3 regions of the Pseudomonas sp. UMAB-40 genome follow, and region 2 is predicted to be linked to each of the others. Evidence: predicted binding sites of a transcription regulator. Region 2 holds the regulator's gene; each other region holds the start of a gene.
What was found. The regulator FliA, encoded in region 2, starts transcription of late flagellar genes. The targets are predictions, from matches to a motif close to CTAAAGTTTNNNNNNNNNNNGCCGNTAA.
Positions count from the first base shown of each region.

Region 1: the regulator FliA is predicted to act here: its motif matches at 3,997-4,024, upstream of motA (flagellar motor stator protein MotA).
Region 3: the regulator FliA is predicted to act here: its motif matches at 5,518-5,545, upstream of K0F88_RS03625 (methyl-accepting chemotaxis protein).

Region 1 is NZ_LT607551.1:399,220-409,320, reverse strand. It holds gene rsgA (small ribosomal subunit biogenesis GTPase RsgA) at 1-885, shown strand, start outside; gene K0F88_RS01825 (hypothetical protein) at 976-1,245, opposite strand; gene motB (flagellar motor protein MotB) at 2,039-3,073, opposite strand; gene motA (flagellar motor stator protein MotA) at 3,077-3,928, opposite strand; gene K0F88_RS01810 (HDOD domain-containing protein) at 4,095-5,633, shown strand; gene rhdA (thiosulfate sulfurtransferase) at 5,677-6,492, shown strand; gene asd (archaetidylserine decarboxylase) at 6,511-7,371, shown strand; gene K0F88_RS01795 (lectin OAA) at 7,428-7,829, opposite strand; gene K0F88_RS01790 (molecular chaperone) at 8,028-9,806, shown strand; gene serB (phosphoserine phosphatase SerB) at 9,954-10,101, opposite strand, start outside.
Region 2 is NZ_LT607560.1:198,439-208,539, forward strand. It holds gene K0F88_RS15970 (chemotaxis response regulator protein-glutamate methylesterase) at 1-1,088, opposite strand, end outside; gene K0F88_RS15975 (chemotaxis protein CheA) at 1,139-3,370, opposite strand; gene K0F88_RS15980 (protein phosphatase CheZ) at 3,435-4,223, opposite strand; gene K0F88_RS15985 (chemotaxis response regulator CheY) at 4,246-4,617, opposite strand; gene fliA (RNA polymerase sigma factor FliA) at 4,785-5,525, opposite strand; gene fleN (flagellar synthesis regulator FleN) at 5,522-6,352, opposite strand; gene flhF (flagellar biosynthesis protein FlhF) at 6,469-7,803, opposite strand; gene flhA (flagellar biosynthesis protein FlhA) at 7,815-9,944, opposite strand.
Region 3 is NZ_LT607552.1:198,176-208,276, reverse strand. It holds gene K0F88_RS03660 (MFS transporter) at 1-906, shown strand, start outside; gene K0F88_RS03655 (dienelactone hydrolase) at 917-1,954, opposite strand; gene K0F88_RS03650 (FMN-dependent NADH-azoreductase) at 2,123-2,734, opposite strand; gene K0F88_RS03645 (LysR substrate-binding domain-containing protein) at 2,864-3,772, shown strand; gene K0F88_RS03640 (MmcQ/YjbR family DNA-binding protein) at 3,769-4,128, shown strand; gene K0F88_RS03635 (DUF1294 domain-containing protein) at 4,125-4,556, opposite strand; gene K0F88_RS03630 (undecaprenyl-diphosphate phosphatase) at 4,553-5,383, opposite strand; gene K0F88_RS03625 (methyl-accepting chemotaxis protein) at 5,673-7,307, shown strand; gene pnuC (nicotinamide riboside transporter PnuC) at 7,506-8,069, shown strand; gene K0F88_RS03615 (AAA family ATPase) at 8,066-8,590, shown strand; gene K0F88_RS03610 (hypothetical protein) at 8,922-9,359, shown strand; gene K0F88_RS03605 (adhesin) at 9,361-9,933, shown strand; gene K0F88_RS03600 (heme utilization protein) at 9,986-10,101, shown strand, end outside.

The sequences.
Region 1 (10,101 bases), on a different contig from region 2:
ATCGCGCACTTCGGTGTGCAGGTCGAAGTCGAAGCGCTTGATGGCGATTTAGCCGGCCAGGTGTTCCGCTGCCATTTGCGCGCCAACCTGCCAGCGCTGGTGACCGGCGACCAAGTGGTCTGGCGTGCCGGCAACCAGGGCATCGGTGTGATCGTGGCGCAACTGCCGCGTAAAACCGAACTCTGCCGCCCGGACAGCCGTGGCCAGCTCAAGCCTGTTGCGGCCAACGTCGACATGATTGTCATCGTCTTCGCCCCGCTGCCCGAGCCTCACGCGAACCTGATCGACCGTTATCTCGTCGCCGCTGAGCATGCAGGGATTCGTCCGCTGCTACTGCTCAACAAATTCGACCTGATCGACGAGCAGAACGCCCCCGCGCTAAATGCCTTGCTGGCGGTTTACCGCACGCTGGGTTACCCGGTGCTGGAAGTCTCGGCGCACCACGGAAATGGCATGGAGCAATTGCAGGCACAACTGGACGGGCACATCAGCGTGTTCGTCGGCCAGTCCGGCGTCGGCAAATCCTCGTTGGTCAACACCCTGTTGCCTGAAGTCGAAGCCCGTGTCGGCCCGCTGTCCGAGCTGTCCGGCCAGGGCACCCACACCACCACCACCGCGCGGTTGTTCCACTTCCCCGGTGGCGGTGAGTTGATCGACTCCCCGGGTATCCGCGAATTCGGCCTGGGCCACGTCAGCCGCGCCGACGTCGAAGCCGGTTTCATCGAGTTCAACGACTTGATCGGCACCTGCCGCTTCCGCGACTGCAAGCACGACCGCGAGCCGGGTTGCGCCTTGCTCAAGGCACTGGAAGAGGGTCGTGTGCAGCAGCAACGGATGAACAGTTATCGCTCGATCATCGCCAGTTTGCCGGAAACCAGTTATTAAGTAGCCGTGATCATGTTCGTGATGCCACGAACATGATCAGCAGAAAGCAGCAGACACAAAAAGCCGCGATCATCTCGCGGCTTTCTGGTTTCAGGGGGCTGCTTTTTCCAGCCTCCAGCCCAACGCATCCAAGGCGTCACACCCATCCTGCAACAACATATGCGCAGCATTGGCGAAATGCTCTAGGTCGTGACCTTCGGCGTCTTTGACGCACAGGCACGTGACACTGTTGAGCAGGTTACGGGCGGCTTTGATTCGGTGAGTAGCGGTTTCCAAAAGGTCGGAAATTTTGGCTTCGGTGTCGATGAACAGCGTCGGACCGACGCTGAAATTGCCTTGGAGCGGGTGATATTTGGACATGACTTGAATCTCATCTGATAGGTGAAACTCCCACCCTTTCGCGGCTAAACGAATTGGGGTGGTAGCTGTGCGCGGGTTAGCCGACCGGACAGATGAACCCGGCACACCCTGAGGTGTCCCACGCACAGCCACCATAGACATAGATGCCAGGCAGCAAAAACGCCGCGATTATACGGGCGCTTGTGCATCATCTGATACGACCGGCTAAAGTCGATCACCGATTTGTCGGCGACAGCGAAACTATAGGCAGACGCCCGCAAGTCTGAGAACCCCGCCACAAAATTTCAGACCGTTCCTACAACTTCTAATCTCACCAGCAAACCGGTTCCGACAGGGAAACACCCCCTGACAATCAGGTCGGCTATCAGGCCGCCTCGCGGCGCTGTTGCGGTGCACGCCCCCTCGAGAGGCCGAGTGGAGGTTCTGCGTAGTGGGCAACCCGGCATGGATGCCGGGTTAGCCGCCCCCGGCCATGGATGGCCGATGGCGGCGGCCCACGGAGCAGGACCGGAGCGAGGGCATGCCGAGCCTTAGCGAGGCACCGAACGAAAGGGGCAAGAGCCTTTTGGTTACTTTGGGGCTCTTCCAAAGTGACTCGCTGTAAGAGCGAAACCATTGGCGGCCGTTACCGCAGAAATGGATATGTACACCGCCCTCCCCCCGTCGCCTGACTCAAAGCCTTCGCGAGCGGGCTCGCTCCCACAGGGGCCATGCCCACGCGAAAAATGCAGTGACGTCCAAACCCGTGAAAGCCGCACAAAAAAGCCGACATCTCTGTCGGCTTTTTTGTAGGTCACTGCTTCGGCGGTTCCGCCGGTTTCGGCGCCGGGTTTTCAAAGATATTCAAACGCTCGCGAAGCTCATGGGCCGGCAGCGGTTGTTTATCCGCCGGCAACGCGTTCGGATCGACCGGCGTGGCCGGCACTTCGCCCGGGCCACCCTGGCCTTGCGCTGGCGTTGGCTCCGGCGCAGGTTCAGCACCTTGCGAACCTTCAATGGCCTTTTGGGCTTTCTTGGTCAGCACCACGATGTCGATCCGGCGGTTGACCGGGTTGAACGGGTTCTCGCGGTCGAACAGCGCCGACGAGGCATAACCGACGACCCGCGCCACTTGCTGATCCGGATAGCTGCCAGCGACCAGCGCACGGCGAGCGGCGTTGGCACGGTTGGCCGAGAGTTCCCAGTTGCCGAAATCACCGGTGCCCGAGTACGGCTTGGCATCGGTGTGGCCGCTGATGCTGATCTTGTTCGGCACCGCTTTGATGGTGTCGGCCATGGCCAGCAGGATGTCTTCGAAATACGGTTTTAGACGTGCTGAGCCTGAGTCGAACATCGGCCGGTTTTCCGCGTCCATGATCTGGATGCGCAAGCCGTCCTGTGTGATTTCGAACAGGATCTGGTCCTTGAATTTTTGCAGCTGCGGATTTTCATCAACCTTGTTCTGCAATTCTTGCAGCAACAGTTCCAGGCGTTCCTTCTCGACCTGTTCGGCCATGCCTTCGACCTGTTCAGTATCGACGGTGACGCGGTCGGGCTGCGGCTGGGACTTCACCTCGGGGTTGAGGGTGTTCTCTGGCGCCAGGGTCGGCGAACCGCCCAGATCGATGATGTACGGCGTGCCGCTTTCGGTGAAGCCGACCGGGTCCTTGAAGTAACCGGCGATGGCGATCTTCTGTTCCGGCGTGGCGGTAGACAGCAGCCACAGCACCAGGAAGAACGCCATCATCGCCGTCGCGAAGTCAGCGAAGGCTATTTTCCAGGAGCCCCCGTGATGCCCGGCCGCGTATTTTTTTACGCGCTTGATGATTATCGGCTGGTTATTTTCCATGACTTAGCGACCGCGAACCGCTTGTTCCAGCTCAGCGAAGCTAGGACGGTGCGCCGGGTACAGAACCTTGCGGCCGAACTCCACCGCCAGCGATGGCGGCATGCCGGAAGCCGAAGCCACCAGCGAGGCCTTGATGGCTTCGTAGACGTTCAGTTCTTCCTTGGCTTCGTGGGCCAGGGCATGGGCCAACGGGCCAAAGAAACCGTAGGCGGCGAGAATACCGAAGAAGGTACCCACCAGTGCCGCACCCACGTGCAGGCCGATCATTTTCTGGTCGCTTTCACCCAGGGAGGCCATGGTCACCACGATACCCAGTACGGCCGCGACGATACCGAAACCGGGCATGGCGTCGGCGATGCCGTTCACCGCATGGGAAGGATGATCCAAATCTTCCTTGAGGCTGGTCAGCTCCATGTCGAACAGGCCTTCGAGCTCGTGGGGAGCCATGTTGCCGGAGGACATGATGCGCAGGTAATCGCAGATGTACGCGGTCATGCGGTCATCTTTCAGTACCGCCGGGTACTTGGCGAAGATCGGGCTCGCGGCGGCGTCTTCAATGTCGCCTTCGATTGCCATCATGCCTTCGCGGCGGCTTTTGTTGAGGATCTCGTAAATCAGACCCAGCACTTCCAGATAGAACGTGTGACTGAAGCGCGAGCTGAACATTCCCAAGGCTTTCTTGAGAACGAGCTTGAACATGTGACCAGGGTTGGCCTGCAGGAATGCACCGAGGGCCGCACCACCGATAATCATCACCTCGAAAGGTTGAATCAGGGCGGCAATCTTGCCGTGGGAGAGCACGTATCCGCCGAGCACGCTCGCGAATACGACGATGATGCCGATTATTTTAGCCATAGGTAGGAGAGCACTTACTGAGTCGGGTTCAAGGTCATATTCGGAAGTTAAAAAATCTCTTCTTCTACTTATCGGCAAAACTGCGCCAGACTATAGCCCGTTCAAGCGAAAAGCTAATTTAGCCCTCTCCGGGCATAGGTAATGCAGACGATGATCACGTCCAACCATGGCTAACGAAACGAACACCCCAACCCCAAAACCGACCACCCTTGAAGGCTGGGTCAAGCTTCTCGACGGCGTGCGCCTGCCGGTTCCGCAAGACAGTCACGACCGTGTCTGCAAGGCCCTCGCCGATAATCGCAGCTCGCTTCGCGACATCGCCGAATTGTTGCAGGACAGCCCGGCACTGGCCTTGAGCGTGATTCGCGAAGCCAATCGCCACACCCACGGCAGCATGACCGAGCCGGCGGAAAACCTTGAGGTGGCGATCAATCGTCTCGGGTTGAAACGCACTGAGGAACTGCTCGCCCGGTTGCCTGCCGAACCTCAATCCCAGATCCCGGTGGCGTTGCGTCAGCTGCAGATGATCAGCCAGCACGCGACCCAACAGGCCAACGGCTTTTTCGCCGGTCGGCTGGCGCGGCTCTGGCAGGACATCCACTGGGGCAGCCTGCTGTTTCTCTCACCGCTCTGGCCGATGGCGTTGACTCATCCGCAACTGCTCGAAGAGTGGGAGTTGCGGGTCATCCATAAAGGCGAGTCGGCGCGCAAAGTCGAAAAGCAATTGTTCGGCGTTCGCCTGCTGGACATCTGCCAGGCGCTGGTGGACATCTGGCGCCTGCCGATCTGGGTGCAGCAAGGTTATCGCCTGCTGCTCAACGAGCAGCGCGAACTGGTCAAAGTCCTGCGCATTGCCCGGGACAGCGAGCATCCATTGCGTCAGCAAAACCGCCTCGATGACGATCCGACTTTGCGTCGCTGGCTCAACCAACCGGCCAATACCGTGTTGCTGGCCAATGGGCTGGCACTGTCGGCGCAACAGGCCTGGGACAGTCCGCACAGCGAGCGCTGGCAATACCTGACCAGCCTTTACCTGCAAATGCCGATGAGCGACGTGCAGCAGCAACTGCATCAACAAGCCGTCAACAGCGCGCACCAGCATGCCATGCCGGACATCTGGCACCCTGCCATAGCGTTGATCTGGCCCTCGGGCGTGAACCGCATTCACGCCGGGTTGCTGCCGGCACCGGCGCCGACCACCGAAGACCTGACGGCATGGCGTAAACAATGTGCCGAACTGCTGGTCGAGCCGAGCCGCTTCACCAATGCGATGCACTTGACCACGTCGGCCCGGGACGCCCTGGTCGCGTGCGGCATGCGTCGGGTGATGATTTTGATGGCTGACCGCACCCACGCCAATTTGCGTGCGCATCAGACGGCCGGGCTGGCGAAGGAAGCGGCGGGGCTGAATCTGGTCGTGAGTCAGAGCACCGTGCTGCAACGGTTGCTCTCGCAACAGGCCCAGGTGCGATTGACCCCGGCCAACAACGCACAGTTCTCGGCGTTGCTACCCGCCAGCCTGCGCGCGCAGTTTCGCGGCGAACACCTGCTGCTGCGCTCGCTGGTCAACAATGGTCGGGTGATCATGGTCGTTGTGGCGGATCAGGGCGGCGGGCCGTTTTCGGAAATCACCGTGCAAGCCTTCGGCAAAACCGCGCAGTGCATTGAAAAGGCACTCCAAAGCTTTAGCCAGCGCGGTCAATGAATGCTGCGCTACAATCCTCCCCTTTGTGCTCTGGAGACCTCACATGTCTGACTTCTCTGGCTTGGCGCTGGTCATCGAGCCGAGCGACTTGCTCCCTCGCCTTGAGTCCCGCGAACTGATTCTGGTGGACCTGACCAGCAGTGCCCGCTATACCGAAGGGCATATTCCCGGTGCGCGTTTTGTCGATCCCAAACGCACACAACTCGGCCAGGCGCCTGCCCCCGGGCTGATGCCGCCGCAAGCGGCACTCGAAGCGTTGTTCGGTGAGTTGGGACATAACGCCAATGCGACCTACGTGGTCTATGACGACGAAGGCGGCGGCTGGGCCGGGCGTTTTATCTGGCTGCTCGATGTCATCGGCCATCGTAACTACCACTATCTTGACGGTGGCCTGACAGCCTGGCTGGCAGAAGGCATGCCCATGTCGATCCAGGTCCCGGCCCCCGTTGGAGGCCCGGTTGCGTTGACCCTGCACGACGAACCGACCGCCACCCGCGAATACCTGCAAAGCCGTCTCGGTGCCGCCGACCTGGCGATCTGGGACGCGCGCGGCCCGCTGGAATACTCCGGCGAGAAAGTCCTGGCAGCCAAGGCCGGGCATATTCCCGGCGCGGTGAATTTCGAATGGACGGCCGGCATGGATCAGGCGCGCAACCTGCGCATCCGCACGGACATGCCCCAGATCCTGGAACAACTCGGTATCACCAAAGACAAAGAAGTCATTACCCACTGCCAGACCCACCATCGCTCTGGCTTCACTTATCTGGTGGCCAAATCCCTCGGTTATCCGCGGGTCAAAGGCTACGCCGGTTCCTGGGGCGAATGGGGCAACCACCCCGATACGCCCGTAGAGATTTAAGGTTTTTAAGGACAGTCAATGAATAAGCGTTTGTTTATCCTCAGCCAATACCTGCTGCCTCACCATTTGCTGTCGCGACTGGCCGGCTGCATTGCCGAATGCCGCGTGCGCTGGTTCAAGAACGCCTTTACCGCCTGGTTCGCCAAGCGCTATCAGGTGGACATGTCCCAGGCGCTGGTCGAAGACCTCACCGCTTACGAGCACTTCAACGCGTTCTTCACCCGCGCTTTGAAAGACGGCGCTCGCCCGCTCGATGAAACCCCGGGTGCCATTCTCAGCCCGGCCGACGGTGCAGTCAGCCAACTCGGCCCGATCGAACACGGCCGCGTGTTCCAGGCCAAGGGCCACAGCTTCAGCGTGCTGGAATTGCTGGGCGGTGATGCTGCCAATGCCGCGCCGTTCATGGGTGGCGATTTCGCGACGATTTACCTGTCGCCGAAAGACTATCACCGCGTGCACATGCCGCTGGCCGGCACCCTGCGCGAGATGGTCTACATCCCGGGGCGGATTTTCTCGGTCAACCAGACCACCGCCGAAAACGTGCCGGAACTGTTTGCCCGCAACGAACGCGTGGCGTGCATTTTCGACACCGAGCGCGGGCCAATGGCCGTGGTGCTGGTGGGCGCGATGATCGTGGCGTCGATTGAAACCGTGTGGGCCGGGCTGGTAACGCCGCCGAAACGCGAGCTGAAAACCTTCCGTTACGACGAAGCCGCCCGCGCGCCGATCCATCTGGAAAAAGGTGCGGAACTGGGTCGCTTCAAGCTAGGTTCGACCGCCGTGGTGCTGTTCGGGCCGGACCAAGTGAAATGGGCTGAGGGGCTCGGTGCCCTGTCGCCAGTACAAATGGGCCAGGCGCTGGGCCTGCCAACAGCCTGATGGGCTGATCCGCCCCGTCGAACGTTTTCGAAGGGGCGGACATTTCGGTAGCGCCGTTACTCTATCTGTCCACGAAAGCCGATCGGCCCTTCGTTGGCGTAGGTATTGGTGCCACTGAGGTTTTTCCCTCCATCATTGGAGGTGACGCTCAACGCCACAACGTTCTGATTATCACGGCCGCCGATGACCCACTTGCTACCCGGATGCCATGGAGCGTCGTTGCCGCCCCACTGATTTTCCACGTTGTACTGGTTCTGGCCCGTGCGCTGAGCCTTGAAGCCAATGGGACCTTCACCCGCGTAAGTCATGGTGCCGGTGAAGCTCTTCCCGCCATCGCCCGATTTGATTTCGATCGCGACCACGTTCTGGTTGTCCCTCGCACCTAACGTCCAGTCTCCTCCCGGATGCCAGGGTGCCGAACTACCGCCCCATTGATTTGCCACTACGTATCTAGACATGAACCTCATCTCCTTGAAGTTACAAGAGACCTGCCCTGCGTAGGCAGCAGGCCGCACGACCGTGCGTATCCAGTCGCACGTGTGTCAGATTAGTAGTACGCCCGGGCGGCACTCGACTGACAGACAAACGGTCGACATCTGTAACTGCTACAGTCAGATCATTCACTGCCCATTTCCCGGTTGGAGTTTTTCTACGGCATGAATGAAACCAGCCCTCACCTGCTGCTACGCGCCCCGATCCCGACGCAGTTGCGCCTGTCGTTCTGTGAACCGACACCACGCGACCTCAAGCGCTGGATCGCCAACCTGCCCAAAGCCAACATCGGTGAAACCGCTCGCCTGCTCTATCAAGGCTTGAGCGAACTCAACCAACTGCTCACCCCCAGCGACAATCGCCTGCAACTGCTCGAACTGTTGCGACCCGAGGTGTATTACGTCTGCAAACACCTGGAACGGCATTTCCTGCACCAGGCGATTGTGCTCGACGAGCGTTCGCGCAAGATCGCCAACCTCTGCCAGGCCCTGCAAAGTCACTTGGCGATTGGTTACAAACAGATTGTCGTGCGCATCACCCCGCGCTTCAGCAAGGATCGAGCATCGCTGCTGACCCAAGCGTTGCAGCGGGCGATTCATTGCCTGAACGGGCCGCTGATTCGCTCGACTCAACTCTATTGCCCGGTACCGGAAGGCCTGTGGCTGGAGCTGCATCAGCTGTATCGGATCGCCTGCGCACTCAAACTTCAGCACCTGAGCCTGCGCGATGAACTGGCCAGCCAGACCAAAACCCTGAGCATCGAAGAGACTTACGTGACCGCCCTGCTGCTAGGCGCCTCACGCTGCAATCAACTGCGCCAGAGCCAGATCGCCCGGCTCGCCGAGGTACTGGAGCCCTGGAGCCAATGGATAAAGTTGCAATCCGGCCAACCCGTAGACGGCTTGTTTGCCGTCGCGCCGGACCTCGATACCGGGCCGCGCTATCGTTCGAAGTTCAGGGCCGAGCAGCAGGCCGGTTTGCTGGGGATTGATCCGCAGCCCCTGGTCGCCGCCATCGAAGCACATCTGCAAGGCAATGACGGCACGCCGCCGCTGCCCGTGCCGACCGGGCTCAGCCTGGATACGCTGCAACACCTGCACGCCGCCTGGGGTCAAGCGGCTGAGCGCAGTTTTCAACGCACAGTCGGCCAAGGCACCTTGACCTTGTGCGTGGGCATGAGCGCATTGCACTTCTACCTGGGCGGGGAACGTTCGTTCAGCGATATTCTGAAAAACCCCGGCACCCGACTCGCGCAGTTCTCGGCAGCGTCCCCGACGAACCAGGGAAAGGACCAATGGCACCAGGCGTTCGACGCCGCCCCCCATGGCAGCGCCGATACCCTGCTGCCCTACGAAGAAATTGAATACCCGCACCTTCAGAACGACGACAGCCAGGAAGCGGCCGATAGCAATCGGCACTTTCCGACCTACGCCCTGCCGGTCATCAACCACAGTCCCGGCGGTTATTGCCTGGCGTGGCCCAACGCGGTGCCCGCCGAGTTACAGGCTGGCGAGATGGTCGGCATTCAGGATTCTGCCAATCAGGGCTGGAGTATTGCGGTGGTGCGCTGGATTCGTCAGGTGCGGGGCGGCGGGACGCAGATGGGGATCGAGCAGGTCGCGCCCTACGCCGAGCCTTGCGGGTTGCAACTGGTGCGAACGCGGGACGACCACAGTCAATATCTGCGTGGCCTGTTGTTGCCGGAAATCAGCGCCATCGACCTGCCCGCCACGTTGCTCGCCCCGCGCCTGCCCTTTCAGGAAGGCAGCAAAGTGCTGATCAACACCAACGGCCAGGAACGCCGCGCCGGGCTTGATCGGCGGGTGGCGAGCACCAACAGCTTCAATCAGTTTGCCTATCGTTCGCTGGAGGCGACCAAGAACGACAACGCCGCGGGGAGCGGCGTCGAGGAGGATTTTGATTCGTTGTGGAAATCGCTTTGAGGGTGATTCCAATACCTGTGGCGAGGGAGCTTGCTCCCGTATGGACTGCGTAGCAGTCCTTTTTTGGGGCCGCTTCGCAGCCCAGCGGGACGGTGCGGCGATCCGACAAGCTCCCTCGCCACAAGAGCCTTTCAGCCCTGAGGAAACTCAGAGCTGTCCGTCGCGATCCCGAAAACCCAGCAGATACAGCACACCATCCAGCCCAAGGGTGGAAATTGCCTGCTTTGCCGACTGCTTCACCAGCGGTTTGGCCCGGAACGCCACGCCCAGGCCGGCAATTGCCAGCATCGGCAAA
Region 2 (10,101 bases):
GCGTCGGCGAGGTCGGCTTTGACGATGGCCATCGGCATGCCGTAGATCACGCAGCTGGCTTCATCCTGAGCCCAGATCGCACTGCCGCCCTGCTTGAGCAGACGCGCGCCTTCACGACCGTCGGCGCCCATGCCGGTCAGTACGACCGCCAGAACTTTGTCGCCGTAGGACTTGGCTGCCGAACCGAAGGTGATGTCCACGCACGGTTTGTAGTTCAGACGCTCGTCGCCCGGCAGGATTTTCACCGCGCCACGGCCGTCGATCATCATTTGTTTGCCACCCGGCGCCAGCAGCGCCAGGCCCGGACGCAGGATGTCGCCATCCTCGGCTTCCTTGACGCTGATGCGGCAGAGCTTGTCCAGACGTTCGGCGAAGGCCTTGGTGAAGGCGGCCGGCATGTGCTGGATCAGCACGATCGGGGCCGGGAAGTTGGCCGGCAACTGGGTCAACACCCGCTGCAGGGCAACCGGACCGCCCGTGGACGTACCGATGGCCACCAGTTTGTAGGCTTTGCGTTTTGGCGCGGGCGACGACGGGCCGGACGAGGCCGGGGCGTGGGTACGCACCGGCACGGGTGCCGGAGCCGGACGCGAAGGCGTGCTGCTGCCGTAACTGCTGACGCTCGAAGGCGCAGGCGTCGGGGCTGGCGCGGCGACCGGGGCCGGTGCGCTGTAGGTGCTGGCACGACGGTTACTGCGCGAGATGCTGAGAATTTTCTCGCACAGCAGTTGCTTGACCTTCTCCGGGTTACGGGAGATGTCTTCGAAATTCTTCGGCAGGAAATCCACCGCGCCGGCGTCCAGCGCATCGAGGGTTACCCGGGCGCCTTCATGGGTCAGCGAGGAGAACATCAATACCGGGGTCGGGCAGCGCTGCATGATATGCCGCACCGCCGTGATGCCATCCATCATCGGCATCTCGTAGTCCATGGTGATCACGTCTGGCTTGAGGGCCAGCGCCTGATCGATCGCCTCTTTTCCGTTGGTCGCCGTACCGACGACCTGGATATTCGGATCCGCTGAAAGAATTTCCGAGACGCGGCGGCGGAAAAACCCCGAATCGTCCACCACCAGGACTTTGACTGCCATAAACACTCCGTTAGGACGGAGCGAGGCTTAGTCGCCCCGCTCCACCAGAATCAAATACGCCGTGCGGCGTAACGCTTGAGCATGCTCGGAACATCGAGAATCAGCGCGATGCGACCGTCACCGGTAATGGTGGCGCCCGACATGCCCGGGGTTCCCTGGAGCATTTTGCCCAATGGCTTGATGACCACTTCTTCCTGGCCCACCAGCTGGTCGACGACGAAGCCGATCCGCTGAGTACCCACCGAAAGGATCACCACGTGGCCTTCGCGCTGCTCTTCGTGAGCCGCGGAGCTGACCAGCCAGCGCTTGAGGTAGAACAATGGCAGTGCCTTGTCCCGCACGATCACCACTTCCTGACCGTCCACCACGTTGGTGCGCGACAGGTCGAGGTGGAAAATCTCGTTGACGTTCACCAGCGGGAACGCGAACGCCTGGTTGCCGAGCATGACCATCAGCGTCGGCATGATCGCCAGGGTCAACGGGACCTTGATGACGATCTTCGAGCCCTTGCCCTTGGTCGAATAGATATTGATGGTGCCGTTGAGCTGGGCGATTTTGGTTTTCACCACGTCCATGCCCACGCCGCGTCCGGAGACATCGGAAATTTCGGTCTTGGTCGAGAAACCTGGCGCGAAGATCAGGTTGAAGCAATCGGACTCGCTGAGGCGATCGGCTGCATCCTTGTCCATCAAGCCTTTCTTCACGGCGATGCCGCGCAGGACATCAGCGTCCATACCCTTGCCGTCATCGGAGATGGACAGCAGGATATGGTCGCCTTCCTGTTCAGCGGACAGGATCACCTTGCCGCTGCGAGGCTTGCCCATCGCTTCGCGCTCGGCCGGCTCTTCAATACCGTGGTCGACCGAGTTGCGCACCAAGTGGACCAGCGGGTCGGCCAGGGCCTCGACGAGGTTCTTGTCGAGGTCGGTTTCTTCGCCGACCAGCTCCAGGTTGATCTCTTTCTTGAGCTGGCGAGCCAGGTCGCGAACCAGGCGCGGGAAGCGCCCGAAGACCTTCTTGATCGGTTGCATCCGGGTCTTCATGACCGCGGTTTGCAGGTCGGCAGTGACCACGTCGAGGTTCGACACGGCCTTGGACATGGCTTCGTCGCCGCTGTTGAGGCCCAGACGGACCAAGCGGTTACGCACCAATACCAGTTCGCCGACCATGTTCATGATTTCGTCGAGACGCGCGGTATCAACCCGCACGGTGGTCTCGGCTTCGCTGGCCGGTTTTTCCGGTGGCGGCGCGGACGGTGCGCGGGCTGGAGCCGGTGCAGCGGCAGCCGCCGGTTTCGGCGCTTCGGCTTTTGGCTCGGGCGCTTTGGCAACCGGTTTCGGCGCAGTAGCCTTGGCGGCTGGAGCAGCCACCGCAGCACCTGTGCCGACTTCAGTGAATTTGCCTTTGCCATGCAATTCGTCGAGCAGCGATTCGAACTCGTGATCGGAGATCAGATCACCGCCGGCCGCTTTCGCGGTTGGCGCAGCCGCGGCGGGTACGGCGGCAATGGCCGATTCCAGCGCGTCCACCGCAAAGTTGCCCTTGCCGTGCAGCTGGTCGAGCAGTGCTTCGAATTCGTCGTCGGTAATATCGGAGCTGTCGCCGGCCGCTTTCGGAGCAGACGGTGCAGCAGCCGGTGCCACCGCGTCGACGGCGAACTGGCCTTTGCCGTGCAGTTGATCGAGCAACGACTCGAACTCGGCATCGGTAATTTCGTCGCTGGCCGCCGAATCGGCAGCCGCCACTGGAGCAACCGCCGGCGCTTCGGCTTGAGCCTTGACAGCGTTCAGCGAGTCCAGCAATTGTTCGAATTCGTTATCAGTGATGTCGCCCGATTCTTCAGCGGCAGGTGCTTCGACCACTTCAGCAACCGGCGCAGATTCATCAGCCGTTTGCGGCTCGGCCAGACGGGCCAGTGCCGCGAGCAATTCAGGCGTGGCAGCCGTAATCGGGCTGCGTTCGCGAACTTCGGTGAACATGCTGTTCACCGCGTCCAGCGCTTCGAGAACCACGTCCATCAGTTCCGAGTCGACGCGACGTTCACCCTTGCGCAGGATGTCGAACACGTTCTCGGCGATGTGACAGCACTCCACCAGCTCGTTGAGCTGGAGGAAGCCGGCGCCCCCTTTTACAGTGTGAAAACCGCGAAAAATTGCATTGAGCAAGTCCGCATCATCCGGTCGGCTTTCAAGCTCGACCAGCTGTTCGGACAGTTGCTCTAGAATCTCGCCGGCCTCAACCAGGAAATCCTGAAGGATCTCTTCATCGGCGCCGAAGCTCATTAAGGGGGTGCTCCTAACAGGTTTAAAAACCTAAAAAACCTAAAAAACCTAAAATGCTAAAACTCTAAAATCCTAGGCTGGATAACAAATCGTCCACATCGTCCTGACCGGACACAACGTCTTCTCTTTTATCGGCATGAATCTGCGGACCTTCACCCTGAGAGAGATGTTTTTGCGGATCTTTTTCAGCCAGCATCGCATCACGGTCATGTTCGATACCCGCAAAGCGGTCTACCTGACTGGCCATGAGCACGAGCTTGAGCAGGTTACTTTCAACTTCGGTGACCAACTGGGTCACGCGCTTGATTACCTGACCGGTGAGGTCCTGGTAATCCTGAGCCAGCAGAATGTCATTGAGGTTGCTGGACACTGTGCGATTGTCTTCGCTGCTGCGTGTCAGGAAACCGTCGACACGCCGGGCCAGTTCGCGGAACTCTTCAGCCCCGACTTCGCGACGCATGAACCGCCCCCAATCCGTGCTCAACGCCTGGGCTTCTTCACTCAGGCTGTTGACCAGCGGCGTGGCGTTTTCCACCAGGTCCATGGTGCGGTTGGCGGCGGCCTCGGTCAGCTTGACCACATACCCCAGGCGCTCGGTGGCGTCCGTGATTTGCGACACTTCCTCGGCTTGCGGCATGTTCGGGTCAATCTGGAAATTGACGATCGCGCTATGCAGCTCGCGAGTGAGCTTGCCCACTTCCTGATACAGGCCGCGGTCACGGGTCTGATTGAGCTCATGGATAAGTTGCACAGCGTCGCCGAACTTGCCTTTTTCAAGGCTGTCGACCAGTTCGCGGGCATGTTTTTTCAGGGTCGATTCAAAATCGCCCAGTGAAGATTCTTTATGCTCCATAGCTCCCCCGTGGCGCAGTGGATCAACCGATGCGTTCGAAAATCTTCTCGATTTTTTCTTTCAACGCCTGGGCCGTGAAGGGTTTGACCACATAGCCGTTAACACCGGCCTGGGCCGCTTCGATAATCTGTTCGCGCTTGGCTTCGGCAGTCACCATCAGCACCGGCAGGTGCTTGAGCTTTTCATCGGCGCGCACATGACGCAGCAGATCGATACCGGTCATGCCAGGCATGTTCCAGTCCGTTACCAGAAAGTCGATGCTCCCGCTGTTGAGAACCGGAATGGCAGTAGTGCCATCGTCGGCCTCGACCGTGTTGGTGAACCCAAGGTCACGCAACAGGTTTTTTATGATCCGCCGCATCGTTGAGAAGTCATCAACGATGAGGATTTTCATGTTCTTGTCCAATTCGACCTCCAAGCAGTCTTAAACGCGCCCAGCACCTGGACGCGCCATTTCAATCAATCCGGCAATGCACTCGATGACTGTCTGGAGCACAACAGATCGCGACCGGTGCAGTTCAACACCCCACCGGCCTCGTTCGCAGTGTCCCCACACTGCCTTCAGCGCGCTCGCCACTCCCCCAAACGCCCCCGCAAACGGGCCGCGCACTGGCTATGTAACTGGCTGACCCGCGATTCGCTGACCCCCAGGACCTCACCGATTTCCTTGAGGTTCAGCTCTTCGTCGTAGTACAGCGCCAACACCAGTCGCTCACGCTCCGGCAAATTGGCAATCGCGTCCGCCAGCGCGGCCTGGAAGCGTTCATCTTCCAGATCGCGTGACGGCTCCAGATGTGCACTCGCGCCATCCTCGTGCAGCCCTTCGTGTTCGCCGTCCTGCAACAGATCGTCGAAACTGAATAACCGGCTGCCCAGGGTGTCGTTCAAAATCCCGTAATAATCGTCGAGACTCAATTGGAGTTCGGCCGCAACCTCATGATCTTTAGCGTCACGACCGGTTTTAGCTTCAATCGAGCGAATTGCGTCGCTGACCATGCGGGTATTGCGGTGAACCGAACGTGGCGCCCAGTCCCCCTTGCGTACTTCATCGAGCATCGCGCCGCGGATTCGAATGCCCGCGTAGGTCTCGAAACTCGCGCCTTTGCTGGCGTCATATTTGGTCGATACTTCAAGCAGGCCGATCATCCCGGCCTGGATCAGGTCTTCAACCTGGACACTGGCCGGCAGACGGGCCAGCAAGTGGTAAGCAATGCGTTTGACCAGTGGCGCGTAACGCTCGATCAGCTCGTACTGCGCGTCACGTGCCGACTTCTTGTAGAGGTTGTAGCCACTGGCTGTCATAGGACGGGTCCTGCGGTCTGTTGCACGAGGCGCTCGACGAAAAACTCCAGGTGCCCACGCGGATTGGCAGGCAGCGGCCATGTGTCGACCTTCTGCGCGATCGCCTTGAACGCCAGGGCGCACTTGGACCGCGGGAACGCTTCGTAGACGGCGCGCTGTTTCTGCACGGCCTTGCGCACGCTTTCGTCGTATGGCACCGCGCCTACGTATTGTAGGGCGACGTCGAGGAAGCGGTCCGTGACCTTGGTCAACTTGGCGAACAGGTTGCGGCCTTCCTGCGGGCTCTGGGCCATGTTGGCCAGGACGCGGAAGCGGTTCATGCCGTAATCGCGGTTCAGCAGTTTGATCAGCGCATAGGCATCAGTGATCGAGGTCGGCTCGTCGCACACCACCAGCAAGACTTCTTGCGCTGCGCGAACGAAACTGACTACCGAGTCACCAATACCCGCAGCGGTGTCGATCACCAATACGTCGAGGTTGTCGCCGATATCACTGAAGGCCTGGATCAGACCGGCGTGCTGGGCCGGGCTCAGATGAACCATGCTCTGTGTGCCGGACGCGGCCGGAACGATGCGAATACCGCCAGGGCCCTGCAACAGAACGTCGCGCAGCTCACAGCGGCCTTCGATCACGTCGGCCAGGGTACGTTTGGGTGTCAGCCCCAATAGGACGTCGACGTTCGCCAGCCCCAGATCGGCGTCTAGCAGCATGACGCGCCGGCCGAGTTCAGCTAGAGCCAGGGACAAGTTCACTGACACGTTAGTCTTCCCGACGCCACCTTTGCCGCCGGTCACCGCGATCACCTGTACGGGATGCATGCTGCCCATGTTATTTCTTTACCTTGTCTTGCATAGACGGAGGCCACATTACTGGCTGCGCGCTCAATAACTGAACAATGCATGGCAGACCATCGATGTAGGTACAAAAACTGTTCATTAGTACCTCAGCCAACCTGCTTGGTCGGGCTGTGGTAAATATCAGCGAACATGTCAGCCATGGCTTCTTCGCTGGGTTCTTCTTGCATTTGCACGCTTACGGCGCGACTGACCAACTGATGACGACGCGGCAGATGCAAATCATCCGGAATACGCGGGCCATCGGTCAGGTAGGCCACCGGCAATTCATGACTGATCGCCAGGCTCAACACCTCGCCCAGACTTGCCGTTTCATCCAGTTTAGTCAGGATGCAGCCAGCGAGCCCGCAGCGCTTGTAACTGTGATAAGCGGCCGTTAGAACCTGTTTCTGGCTGGTGGTTGCCAAAACCAGATAATTTTTTGACTTGATGCCACGTCCGGCCAGGCTTTCGAGCTGCATGCGCAGGGCCGGGTCGCTGGCCTGAAGGCCGGCGGTATCGATCAACACCACGCGTTTGCGCAGCAACGGATCCAGCGCCTGCACCAGCGATTGGCCCGGATCAACGTGGGTTACCGACACGTTGAGGATCCGGCCCAGGGTCTTCAATTGTTCCTGAGCACCGATACGGTAGCTGTCCATGCTCACCAGCGCGATGTTTTGCGCGCCGTATTTGAGCACGTAGCGGGCCGCGAGCTTGGCCAGGGTGGTGGTCTTGCCCATGCCGGCAGGGCCGACCATGGCAATCACGCCGCCCTCTTCCAGTGGCTCGACTTCCGGTGTGGCAATCATCCGCGCCAGGTGCGCCAGCAACATGCGCCAGGCCTGACGGGGTTCGTCAATGTCGGTAATCATCGCCAGCAAGTCGCGGGACAACGGGCCGGACAGGCCGATGCGTTGCAGGCGACGCCAAAGATTGGCCTGGGCCGGACGGCTGCCTTGCAGCTGATTCCAGGCCAGGGAGCCGAGTTGTACTTCCATCAATTCGCGCAGGCTGTTGAGTTCGAAACGCATCGAATCGAACGCCCGTGGATCGACGCCGCCAGCGGCAGGTGCCGGGGCTGGCGCCGAGCGACGAGGTTCGGCATACGTCGGCTCGATCAGCGGCTCGGCGGCGGTCAACGGCAGGCCGGCGAACAACTGGCGATTGGTGGTCTTGTCGCCTTCGGTTTCGCCGTCGCCACGCAGGCTCAATTCGGCCTGGGCGGTGACGATCCGCGACTGGGTCTTGCGCAGCTCATCCTCGAGTTCCATGTTCGGAACACGCGGGGCCAGCGCCGACAACTTGTAATCCAGGGCAGCCGTCAGCTCGACACCACCGGCGATCCGGCGGTTGCCAATAATGGCGGCATCAGCGCCCAGCTCATCACGAACCAGTTTCATGGCCTGACGCATATCGGCGGCGAAAAAACGCTTAACTTGCATAAACCACTACCTCAGCCGTTGGGCCCTACTGTCGCAACGATGGTCACTTGCTTGTTGTCAGGAATTTCCTGGTAAGCCAACACATGCAAACCCGGGACTGCCAGTCGGCCGAATCGCGAAAGCATCGCGCGAACCGGGCCGGCTACCAGCAGAATCACCGGTTGACCTTGCATTTCCTGACGCTGCGCCGCATCGATCAACGAGCGTTGCAGTTTCTCAGCCATGCTTGGCTCCAGCAGAACACCCTCTTCCGAGCCTTGTCCTGCCTTCTGAAGACTATTGAGCAATATTTGTTCCAACCTTGGCTCCAGAGTGATAACTGGTAGCTCGGAGTCAGTCCCTACAATGCTTTGGACGATTGCGCGGGATACGCCGACGCGCACCGCGGCCACCAAAGCGGCAGTATCTTGACTCTTGGCAGCATTGTTGGCGATGGCCTCGGCGATGCTGCGAATGTCCCGCACCGGCACCTGCTCGGCCAACAACGCTTGAAGCACCTTGAGCAACTGCGACAGCGAGACCACCCCCGGCACCAGCTCTTCAGCCAGTTTCGGCGAGCTTTTGGCCAGCAATTGCATGAGTTGCTGGACTTCTTCGTGACCGATCAGTTCGCTGGAGTGCTTGTACAGAATCTGGTTCAAGTGCGTCGCCACGACCGTGCTGGCGTCGACCACGGTGTAACCTAGCGATTGTGCCTGGGCACGCTGGCTGATTTCGATCCAGACCGCTTCCAGGCCAAAAGCCGGATCTTTGGCGGTTATGCCATTGAGCGTGCCGTAGACCTGCCCCGGGTTGATCGCCAGTTCGCGATCCGGGTAAATCTCGGCTTCTGCCAGGATCACGCCCATCAGGGTCAGGCGGTAAGCACTCGGCGCCAGGTCGAGGTTGTCACGAATGTGCACAGTCGGCATCAGGAAGCCCAGATCCTGGGACAGCTTCTTGCGCACGCCCTTGATCCGCGCCAGCAACTGACCACCCTGGTTGCGATCCACCAGCGGAATCAGGCGATAGCCGACTTCCAGCCCGATCATGTCGATCGGCGTCACGTCGTCCCAGCCCAGCTCCTTGGTTTCCATGGCACGGGCTGGCGATGGCAGCAGCTCCTGTTGACGCTTGACCTCTTGCAGGGCCTGAACCTTGACCACGTTCTGCTTCTTCCAGAACAGGTATGCGCCGCCAGCAGCCAAGGCCGCCATGCTGAGAAAGGAGAAGTGCGGCATGCCGGGCACCAGGCCCATCACTGCCATCAAACCCGCCGCCACGGCCAACGCTTTCGGCGAGGCGAACATCTGGCGATTGATCTGCTTGCCCATGTCTTCCGAACCGGAAGCACGGGTCACCATGATCGCTGCAGCTGTCGATAACAGCAGTGATGGCAATTGCGCCACCAAACCGTCACCGATGGTCAGCAAAGCGTACACCCGGCCGGCGTCGCCGAAGGTCATGCCGTGCTGGAAGATACCGACCGCCATGCCGCCGATCAGGTTGATGAACAGAATCAGCAGACCGGCGATGGCGTCACCGCGCACGAATTTGCTGGCACCGTCCATGGAACCGTAGAACTCGGCTTCCTGGGCGACTTCCATCCGGCGCAATTTGGCCTGGTTCTGGTCGATCAGGCCGGCGTTCAAGTCGGCGTCGATCGCCATTTGTTTGCCGGGCATCGCATCGAGGGTGAAACGTGCGCTCACCTCGGAAATCCGCCCGGCACCCTTGGTCACCACGACGAAGTTGATGATCATCAAAATCGCGAAGACGACGATACCGACCACGTAGTTACCGCCGATCACCACCTCGCCGAAGGCCTGGATCACCTTACCGGCGGCGGCATGACCGTCCTGACCGTGGAGCATCACCACTCGGGTGGAGGCCACGTTCAGCGCCAGTCGCAACAACGTCGCCACCAGCAGAATGGTCGGGAACACTGCGAAATCCAGCGGCCGCAATGCATACACGCACACCAACAGCACGACGATGGACAGCGCAATGTTGAACGTGAAAAACACGTCCAGCAGAAACGGCGGCACCGGCAGCATCATCATGGCCAGCATGACCAGCAGCAACAACGGCACACCCAGGTTGCCCCGACTCAAGTCGGCAACGTTTGTGCGTGCAGTGTTGAATAACTGAGAGCGATCCACCGGTTTTCCCCGTTTCTTTAAAGCAAACTTTTGACGCCTGAAAGAGGCGCAGGGCGACTATTGCAAGAAACCTTCCAACTTTTGCAGAGGGGGGAAATAGAGGGGCGTATTGAATGTTGGTCGTAGCGCAGAGCCTGCGCGTCCTGCACTCAAGCCG
Region 3 (10,101 bases), on a different contig from region 2:
AGCGGTGTGCTGACGTTGATTTCAACCTTGCTGCAAAGCTTTCCACTGATGAGCCTGTTGATCCTGATCGCCGGTCGCTTGTTGCTCGGCATCGCCCAGGGCTTGATTGGCGTGGGCACGATCAGCTGGTGCATGGGCCAGGTCGGTGCAGAGCACACCGCGCGCTCGATTTCGTGGAACGGCATTGCGTCTTACGGCGCCATTGCGATCGGGGCGCCGCTGGGCGTGGTGATGGTCGCCGAGTACGGCTTTGCCAGCTTGGGGATCGCGCTGTCACTGCTGGCCCTGGCCGCCCTGTTGCTGATCCGCAATAAACCCTCGGTGCCGGTGATTCGTGGTGAACGCCTGCCGTTCTGGGCGGTGTTCGGGCGCATTGCGCCCTTCGGTGCCAGCCTGAGCCTGGCCTCCATCGGTTACGGCACCCTGACGACCTTTATCACCTTGTATTACGTCAGCCGTGGCTGGACCGGCGCGGCCTACTGCCTGACGGTTTTCGGGATCTGCTTTATTGTGTCGCGCTTGCTGTTTATCTCCGCGATCAGCCGCTTCGGCGGTTTCACCTCGGCGATTGCCTGCATGAGCATTGAAACGGTGGGCCTGGTGCTGCTGTGGCTCGCACCCTCCACCGCCTATGCGCTGATCGGCGCGGGCCTGGCCGGGTTCGGCCTGTCGCTGGTGTATCCGGCGCTGGGGGTTGAAGCGATCAAGCAAGTGCCCAACTCCAGTCGCGGCGCGGGTTTGAGTGCTTATGCGGTGTTTTTTGATCTGGCACTGGCGATTGCCGGGCCGTTGATGGGCGCGGTGGCGTTGAACCTGGGGTATTCGTGGATCTTCTTCAGTGCGGCGCTGTTGTCGGTGACCGGGCTGGGTTTGACCTTGATACTCAAACGCCGCGCAATGGCCTGATGGGCGGCGATTACTGATCGGCGGTTTGCATTCCAGCGCGGGTAGGCTTGCCCAAAGCGTGCGAGAAGAACCGCCCGGCTTCAGACACCATGTTGCGATGGATGTCCTCGCGGTCAACGCCGTCGGCATCGGTGCACAACGCCGGCATGGCGGCGATCTGCTCTTCGTTGCACGGCGCCATGAATACGAAGTGCCCTGCCCCCGCTAGCAATTTGAAGTCCGGTGCGATCGGCAGCTTGCGTGCCAGGGCAGCGGCATTTTTGTCGAACGCCACCAGTTTGTCGCCATCGCCACTGTAGAGCAGCACCGGCACATGCACGTCAGCCAGTGTGTGGCGGCCGAACTTCAGGCTCAGCGGCGCCATCAGCAGCAATGCATGCACGCGCGGGTCCGCCACCGGTTGCAAGTCATCACGGTCGACAATCAGCTCGCCCTGGGTGTTGCAGGCATCACGATCGTCCGGGCGCTCCTGGCAGTAACGGCGCAGACGATCCAGGTCAGGCGTGGCGCCGGACAGGATCAACGCGGTTTCGCCGCCCGCCGAATAACCGATCACGCCGACCTGGTCGGCATTGACGAAAGGCGCGAGCATACGGTCGCCCAAGGTCGCGGTAATGGCTTCGGAAATCTGGATGGGCCGGCCGTAAAGGTTACTCAACGTACCGAGGCGGCTGTGGTCTTTGGAGTTGTCACCGGGATGGATCACCGCCACCACCACAAACCCTTTGCGTGCCAGCGAGGTGGCAAGGTCGTGCAGCGCCAGCGGGGTTCCGGTGTTGCCGTGAGACAGCATCAGCATCGGGAAACGGCCCATGGCGACGCGGATGTCCTCGCCTGCCTCGACTGTGTAACCTTCGATTTTGCTGGTGTGTTCCCGGTCGCTGGAGGGATAGAACGCGATGGCGCGCATCGGCTGCAAATCCAGCGGGTCGAGAAAACTCATCTCATGGAAGCCGACGCTCCAGTGAGGACGTAGCCCAGGCGCGGCGTGCACTGAATTCAGGCTGCTGAGCAGGCAAATCAGAAACGTTGCACAAAGACGCACCATGGGATGCCCCACCTTGTTACTGGACCGGAGTCGGTAACCCTCGACTGCATAACCCGGGCCACAATCTGTAATGACCAGAAACAAAAAACTCCGTATCTGGCACTTGCGTGATCAGAATACAGAGTTTTTTGGGTGGTGCCTGAGCTGTTTGAGCTCTTTACGCAAGTCTTACGCAGCGGCGAACAATTGCTCGCTGATTTGCGTGTGAGCATCGCTCATGGCTTTGGTGCGCACTTCGTCACCGTAGGCCAAGCCGTGGGCGCGAACAAACTCAATGTCGGTGATGCCGATGAAGCCGAACAGCACCTTCAAGTACTCTTCGTGCGCAACGCCAGTCGCCTGACCGGCATGCAGACCGCCGGACGTCGAGACGATCACGACTTTCTTGCCACCGCACAGGCCTTCAGGGCCGGCTTCGGTGTAGCGGAAGGTTCGACCGGCAACGGCGATGCGGTCGATCCAGGCTTTGAGTTGGGTTGGAATGGTGAAGTTGTACATCGGCGCGGCGATCACAACAGCATCAGCAGCGAGGAATTCGGCCAGGGTGGTGGCGCTCAGCTCGGCTTCGTGCTGTTGCGCGGCGTTGCGCAGTTCAGCGGTGGTGCCGGCGGCGACCAGTGTGGTGGCGGAGAAATGGCTGATGGCATCGGCGGCCAGGTCACGGTAGGTCACTACGGCGGTTGGCTCGGCGGCTTGCCAGGCTTTGACGACTTCGCTGCTCAGCAGACGGGAAGCCGAGTTGTCACCAAGAATGCTCGAATCGATATGCAACAGTTTCATAAGGGATCTCCAGGTGAGGATCGCCACCGGGCGATCTGATGGGGAGGATCCTACAGATGAAACCAATAGCTGATTAGCCCGCAACAATGCGATAGTTCGTCCCACTGATAGAACAATCGGATTTCAATCATGCAAGACCTCAACGACCTCTACTATTTTGCCAAGGTGGTCGAAGCCGGCGGATTCGCCGCAGCCGGGCGTTTGCTGGGGATTCCCAAGTCCCGGTTGTCGCGACGCATTGCCGAGCTGGAAGAACGCCTCGGCGCACGGTTGCTGCAACGTACCACCCGACAGCTGAAGTTGACGGCGGTGGGCGAACGTTACCTGCGGCACTGTCAGGCGATGCTGCTGGAAGCCGAAATGGCCGATGAAGCCGTGGCCAGTATGTCCAGCGAACCCAGGGGACGCCTGCGGGTGTCGTGCCCCGTCGGCCTGGCCCACGAAATGCTGCCGACGGTGATCAGCCGATTCCTCGAAAAGCACCCCCAGGTGCAACTGGAAGTCATGCTGCTCAATCGCCGGGTCGACCTGGTGACCGAAGGCGTCGATGTCGCGCTGCGGGTCCGTGAGTTGGGCGATGAAGATCCGCTGCTGGTGACCCGCCGCTTGCGCCAGGCACAGATGGCGATGGTCGCCAGCCCGGCCTTCCTGCACGGACGTGAGATCAACCACCCCGAAGACCTGAAAACCTTGCCGGTGCTCGGCGCGCTGGAAGCCGACCGCATGGTGCACATTCGCATGCTCGATCAGCAGGGTAAAAGCTTCGACTTGAGCCTGGAAGCACGATTGGGCATCGACGATTTCATCGTGCGCAAGGCCTGCACACTCGCTGGCCAGGGGTTCACGATGCTGCCGATGATGTATTGCGAACAGGAACTGGAAAATGGCTCGCTGGTGCAGTTGCTGCCCGACTGGTCATTGCCTGGCGGCTGGCTGCAAGCGGTCTACCCTCATCGGCGCGGGGTGATGCCGGCCGTGCGCGCCTGGATCGACCATTTGATCGAATCATTCAATGCCTGTGGGGACCGATTGATATGAAGGCTGGACGTATGAGCGAAGAGGACGTCGCGCAATTCTGCCTCGCGCTGCCCGGTGCGCGGGAAGACTATAAATGGGGAGGTGTACGGGTGTTTTCGATTGCGGGGAACAAGATGTTCGCCTTGCAGAACCTGCGCGGCGATTCCCTGGCCTTCAAGGTCGACAAGGATCTGTTCCTGGGGCATTGCGACCGTCCGGGCATTCACCCGGCGCCGTATCTGGCGCGGGCCCAGTGGATCATCATGCAAACACCCTACCCGCTGGGTGCCGAGGAGCTGCAGGAATTGTTGAAACGCTCGCACCAGTTGGTGGTGAGCAAGCTGCCCAAGCGTACCCAGGTCAGCTTGCAGCTTTAGAGCAATGCAAACAAATGAGCGCCGAGGAACAACTGGTCGATCCAGAACACCTGGTGCATCAGCACAATGAGCCAGAACACCAGTTGAAACGAGACCTTGCGGGTCTTGTGCCGAAACACCTGCTGAGCCAGCAAGGCACCCGGCCAGCCGCCCGCCAGTTCCACCGCGTGCAACACGTTTTCCGGGGTGCGCCAGCTGTCGGCGCGCGCCTTGCGCTTATCGCTCCAGTACAGAAAGAACGCCAGCACACTGACGATGCCATAGGCCGCCAGCGGAATCAGCGAAACTCCGTGCAGCCACAGCGACACCGAGCCCGTCAGCGGCAGCGCGCACAGAATCGCCAACACCAGCAGTTTCAACCGTGGATGCTGGACCCGCTCGCCCCCGGACCTGCGTCCGGGGTTGTTGCGCGCGCTGGCGTCACTCATGGCGTGACCGCGGTCCAGTCGACCCAGCCAAACTGCCAGGTGGCCAGGATCACCAGGCCAAACGCGATGCGATACCAGGCGAATGCCGCGTAGCTGTGACTACCGATGAACACCAGCAAGGCCCTGACGGCAATCATCGCAAAGACGAATGCGGTGACAAAACCGATCGCGAATACCGGGAAGTCAGACGGCACGAACAGGTCGCGGTACTTGTAGCCCGAGTACACCGCTGCCGCGACCATGGTCGGCATCGCCAGGAAAAACGAGAACTCCGTGGCAGTCTTGCGCGACAACCCGAACAGCAAGCCGCCAATGATGGTCGAGCCGGAACGCGAGGTCCCGGGAATCATGGCCAGGCACTGGGCAAAGCCGACTTTCAGGGCGTCTTTCCAGGTTATTTCGTCGACGGTGTGAGCGTGCACTTCGTGCTGGCGCCGTTCCGCCCAGAGCATGACGACACCGCCCACGACCAATGCCGTGGCCACAGTGATCGGGTTGAACAGGTAGTGGTGAATCAGATCGGAAAAAATCACCCCCAGCACCACGGCCGGCATGAAAGCGATCAGCAGGTTCGCGGTAAAGCGTCGAGCGCTCGGCTGAGACCGCAAGCCTGTGACCACATCGAAGATCTTGCGGCGAAACTCCCACACCACTGCCAGGATCGCCCCCAGCTGGATAATGATGTTGAAAGCGATGGCCCGTTCGCCACCGAAGTTGAGCAAGTCAGCCACAATGATCTGGTGACCGGTACTGGAAATGGGCAAAAACTCCGTCAGCCCCTCTACAACCCCAAGAATCAATGCCTGAAAGGCGGTCCAAAGATCCATCAATCCCCCAAAGGCGATGCGCCAAGGCATGCCCCGTTAGTTTTTTAGTCGTTCACTGCGCCAAGCGTAGCCGAAGTCCTGCGCACAAAGGATCCAGACGAAACCGTAAAAATTCCGTGAAAAATCAACTTGGATTCAGGTTTTTCCGCGCGGGGCCGAAATCCTATCAGACAAGCCCTGATAACGCTGCTGCGTAATGAGACTTGGGTCGCATATGCCCGACCGGCAAAGCGTGGTTGGATGCTGGCAATCGTTTATTACAAGAAGAAGAAATCGGAGTGACAGCGTTATGAACAGCTTGCGCAGTGTGTCGATCAGCCGACGCTTGTGGCTCATCTTGATTGTTTCGGTGGTGATGTTATTGACCTTGGGCGTGTTGATGCTCAAGCAGATCCATAGCGACCTGTACCAGGCAAAAGCCCAGAAAACCCAGCACGTGGTGCAGACCGCCAGCGGCATTCTGACCTACTACCACGGCCTGGAAACCGCCGGCACGCTTACCCGCGATGCCGCGCAGAAGCAGGCACTGACCGCTGTGCGCGGACTGCGCTATGACCAGAACGACTATTTCTGGATCAACGACTTGACGCCGGTGATGGTGATGCACCCGGCCAACCCCAAACTCGATGGGCAAAACCTCTCGGCAATCCGCGACCCGGACGGTTTTGCGCTGTTCAACGAAATGGTGGCCGTCGCCAAGGCCAAGGGCGCCGGCACGGTCAACTACCGCTGGCCTAAACCGGGCGCCAGCGACCCGGTCGGGAAAACCTCCTACGTCAAATTGTTCGAGCCTTGGGGCTGGGTGATCGGCTCGGGCGTGTACATCGACGACATGCAGGCCGAGTTCTACGGCCAAGTCTGGAAGGCTTCGTTCGTCGGCCTGGTGATTGCGCTGATCATGGCGTTGCTGGTGATCATGATCGCTCGCAGCATCGTGCGCCCGCTTCAGGATACGGTGAACGCCATGGCCAATATCGCCAGCGGTGAAAGCGACCTGACCCGCAGCCTCGACACCCGTGGCCAGGATGAAGTCACGCAGCTGGCACGGCACTTCAATGCCTTTACTGCCAAACTGCGAGGGGTGATCAGCGAGCTGCAGGTGTCCGCCAGCGCCCTGGGCCAGTCGTCCAGCGAGCTGGGCAACGATGCCGCCCAGGCCCAGCAACGCAGTCAACAACAGTCTCAGCAGATGGAGTTGGTGGCGACCGCGATCAACGAAGTGACTTACGGTGTGCAGGACGTGGCCAAGAATGCCGAGCATGCGGCCAGCGAAATGCGCGATGCCGAATCCCAGGCGCAGCAGGGGCAGATCAACATTGACGGCAGCCTGCAGCAGATCGACAAACTGTCCGGCACCATCGATCAAGCCGTGGAAGTGATTCGCACCCTGGCCGCTGAAAGCACCCAGATTGGCAGTGTCCTGGAGGTGATCCGCTCCATCGCCGAGCAAACCAACCTGCTGGCGCTCAACGCGGCCATCGAGGCTGCCCGCGCCGGAGAGCAAGGCCGAGGCTTTGCGGTGGTGGCCGATGAAGTGCGCCTGTTGGCCCAGCGCACCCAGAAGTCCACGGCGGAGATCCAGTCGATGATCGAACGCCTGCAGACTCACTCCGAAGCGGCGGTGAAAGTGATCGGCGACAGCAGCCGAGCTTCGCAACTGACCATCGAACAGGCCGGTCTGGCCGGTGCCAGCCTGAATGCAATCGGCCAGGCGCTGCGCAACCTCAACGGGCTGAATGCATCGATCGCCAGCGCGACTCTGCAGCAAGCCCATGTGGTGGAAGACATCAATCAGAACGTCACCCAGGCCGCGGGGTTGTCCCACAGCACTGCGCTGGCGGCGGAGCAGTCGAGTGTGGCCAGTGTGCGACTCAAGGATTTGAGCGAGCAGTTGAACGGCCTGCTCAAACAGTTCCGCGTTTAGGTCATAACACACCCCCTGTGGGAGCGAGCTTGCTCGGGATAGCGGACTGGCAGTTAACTTTAATGTGACTGACCTGCCGCCATCGCGAGCAAGCTCGCCCCCACAGGTTTTGCGTTTTAACTGACGGTGTCGGGCAAGCTCGCGCATCACAATCTAGGTACAATCCGCCCCCTCTTTCGTCTTCCCCAAGGAACCTCCATGTCCGGGCTTGAACTGTTTGCCGCCACCCTCGGCGTGATTGCCGTCTGGTTGACGGTCAAACAGAACCCCTGGTGCTGGCCGATCGGTCTGATCATGGTGTTGCTCTACAGCTGGATCTTTTTTGAAGTGAAGCTGTATTCGGACATGCTCCTGCAAGTGATCTACGCCGCGTTGCAGCTCTACGGCTGGTGGCAATGGACCCACGCGGGTGAGGCAAATACCGGTCGGCAGGTCAGCCGGCTTGATGCCAAATCGATCGCCATTGGCCTTGCGGCCGGCGCCATCGGCAGTCTGCTGCTGGGCGCCGCCATGGCGCACTGGACAGATGCCGCGCAGCCCTGGCTTGACGCCGCGCTGACCGGGTTCAGCCTGGTGGCGCAACTATGGATGGCGCAAAAGCGCGTGCAATGCTGGCCGTTGTGGATCGCCGTTGATGTAATTTTCGTTGGGCTGTTCCTTTATAAAGGCATGTACCTGACCGCTGCCCTCTATGCGCTGTTCCTGTTGCTGGCTGTGCAAGGCTGGCGCGAATGGCGCGCCGACCCGGCCTTGCGCGCATGAAAGTGCTGGTGCTCGCGGGCCCGGAATCCAGCGGTAAAAGCTGGCTTTCGGGTGAGATTCACGCCAATTTTGGCGGCATATTAGTCAATGAGTACGTTCGGCACTTTATCGAAAGCGAAGCCCGTGAAACCCGCTACGATGACATTACCTCGATAGCTCATGGCCAGCTTATGTGGGAGGACGAAGCACGCGCCAGGCAACCGTCACTGCTGATCCTCGATACGCACCTCTTAAGCAATATCCTTTGGAGTCGCACGTTGTTTGGCGATTGCCCGGTATGGATCGAGCAAGCATTGCTGGCCCGGCGCTACGACCTGCATTTGCTGCTGAGCCCTGAAACCGTGGCTTGGCATGACGATGGGCAACGTTGCCAGCCGCAACTGGCAGAACGCCAGGCGTTTTTCCAGGCCAGCCATGAATGGCTTGACCTGCACCGCCAACCTTGTCAGGTACTGCAAGGTGACTGGCAGCAGCGCAAGGACGCGGCATTCGAGGCGGTGACGCGCTTGCTCAACGCCTGACCGGAGCGCCCCTCGACGCCGCACCTGTCCATTCCTGAAACACTCATTCCTGCGCAAACCCGCGATCTAAAGCGGGCCGAGCGTTCCCGCAAGAAAATGTTAAGCCACTGATACAACCTGCCTTCAATGCCCCCAGCGTGCACCGCCGCCCGCATGGACTGCGTTTTTGCGCAGCTCTGTCTCAGTGGCGTTACACAATTTTTTTGACCCCCCCGACAATTTAATTCAACCAACTGTTTTTTAAGGAAAAACAGAAAGCGGCACACCTTCTGCTCTCTACCTCGCAACGCTGATAAGGGCCAGCGTTCCAATTACAGAAGGAATTGCCGCCGTGGGGAAATTTGATAGAAGTATCTTTAGCCTCCTGTTGTTCGGATGCGCACTGGGCTTAACAGTTTGCCTGCCCGTACAGGCTGACAACGGCATCATAACGATCAAACGTGATGTCCAGACCCGCAACGCAACCATTCCGCCGGTAATCCCCGACCCTAACCCCACGACCGTCAATGCCAACCCGTCGAGACAAATCCTCCAGCAAACGAACGAGTTGAGCGACGGCGACTTTGCCAACGTCGCCAGTGGTGCAGGCATCAACCGCCTGGTCACTCAAAACACCAACAATCTGGGCGGCAACATCAGCAACCAGAGCCAACTTTCCAACCTCCCTGCCGGACGTTCGGGAAATTCGGGCAACGGGATTGCCAACATGGTCAATTCAAACGTCCAGCAGGGCCTGGGTGCTCTGAAAATCATAACGGGAGACCGTTAAGATGAATCGTTCGCTGCTAATGATCGCCATGTTTTGCAGTGCATCGACCTTTGCCCAACCTCCCGTCATCAATAACGCCGACATTGACGGTTCGGGCATGCAGTACCAAGGCAACCTCACGGTTAACCAGGCGGCGGGCGATTTTCAGCAACAGGCCAACGCCCGGGCCATCGCCATTGGTACCAACGCCAGTGCGACCACTCAGATTCGCCAGCGTTTGCGCACCCAAGTCGACCCCAGAATTGATGCCCAGTCCAACATACAGGGCGACTCCTTCAGTCACGGCAACGGCGTACTGGGTGTCAACCAGAGTGCGGGCGCCAGTAACCAGCAAGCCAACGCACTGCGTATCAGCATCAGTGCTCAGCCGCAAAGTATCGACGACAGCGTCCTCATGCAACAGAACGTGGCGCTGCTCAACAACTCCGATCCAACTGACTCTGCACCAGGCTATCGCCAGGTCACTACCAGTGACCAGGCATTCACCGGTAGCCGTGGGGTGATCCAGTTGAATCAGAGCGCCGGGGTGGGAAACAGAATGGCAAACACCCTAAGCGTAAGGGTCGCGGATTGACCCGAAAAGGTAAGAAACAACACTTAACCTAAAATAAGTACGGAGAATCACCATGAAACCTTCGATGGCAATCAAGCCTCTGGTTTTCGCAATTGCTGCGGTCATGGCTGTTGCTGTACAAGCTGGGCAGCGTGACGACCACCATAATGGCCATAACAATGGCCATAA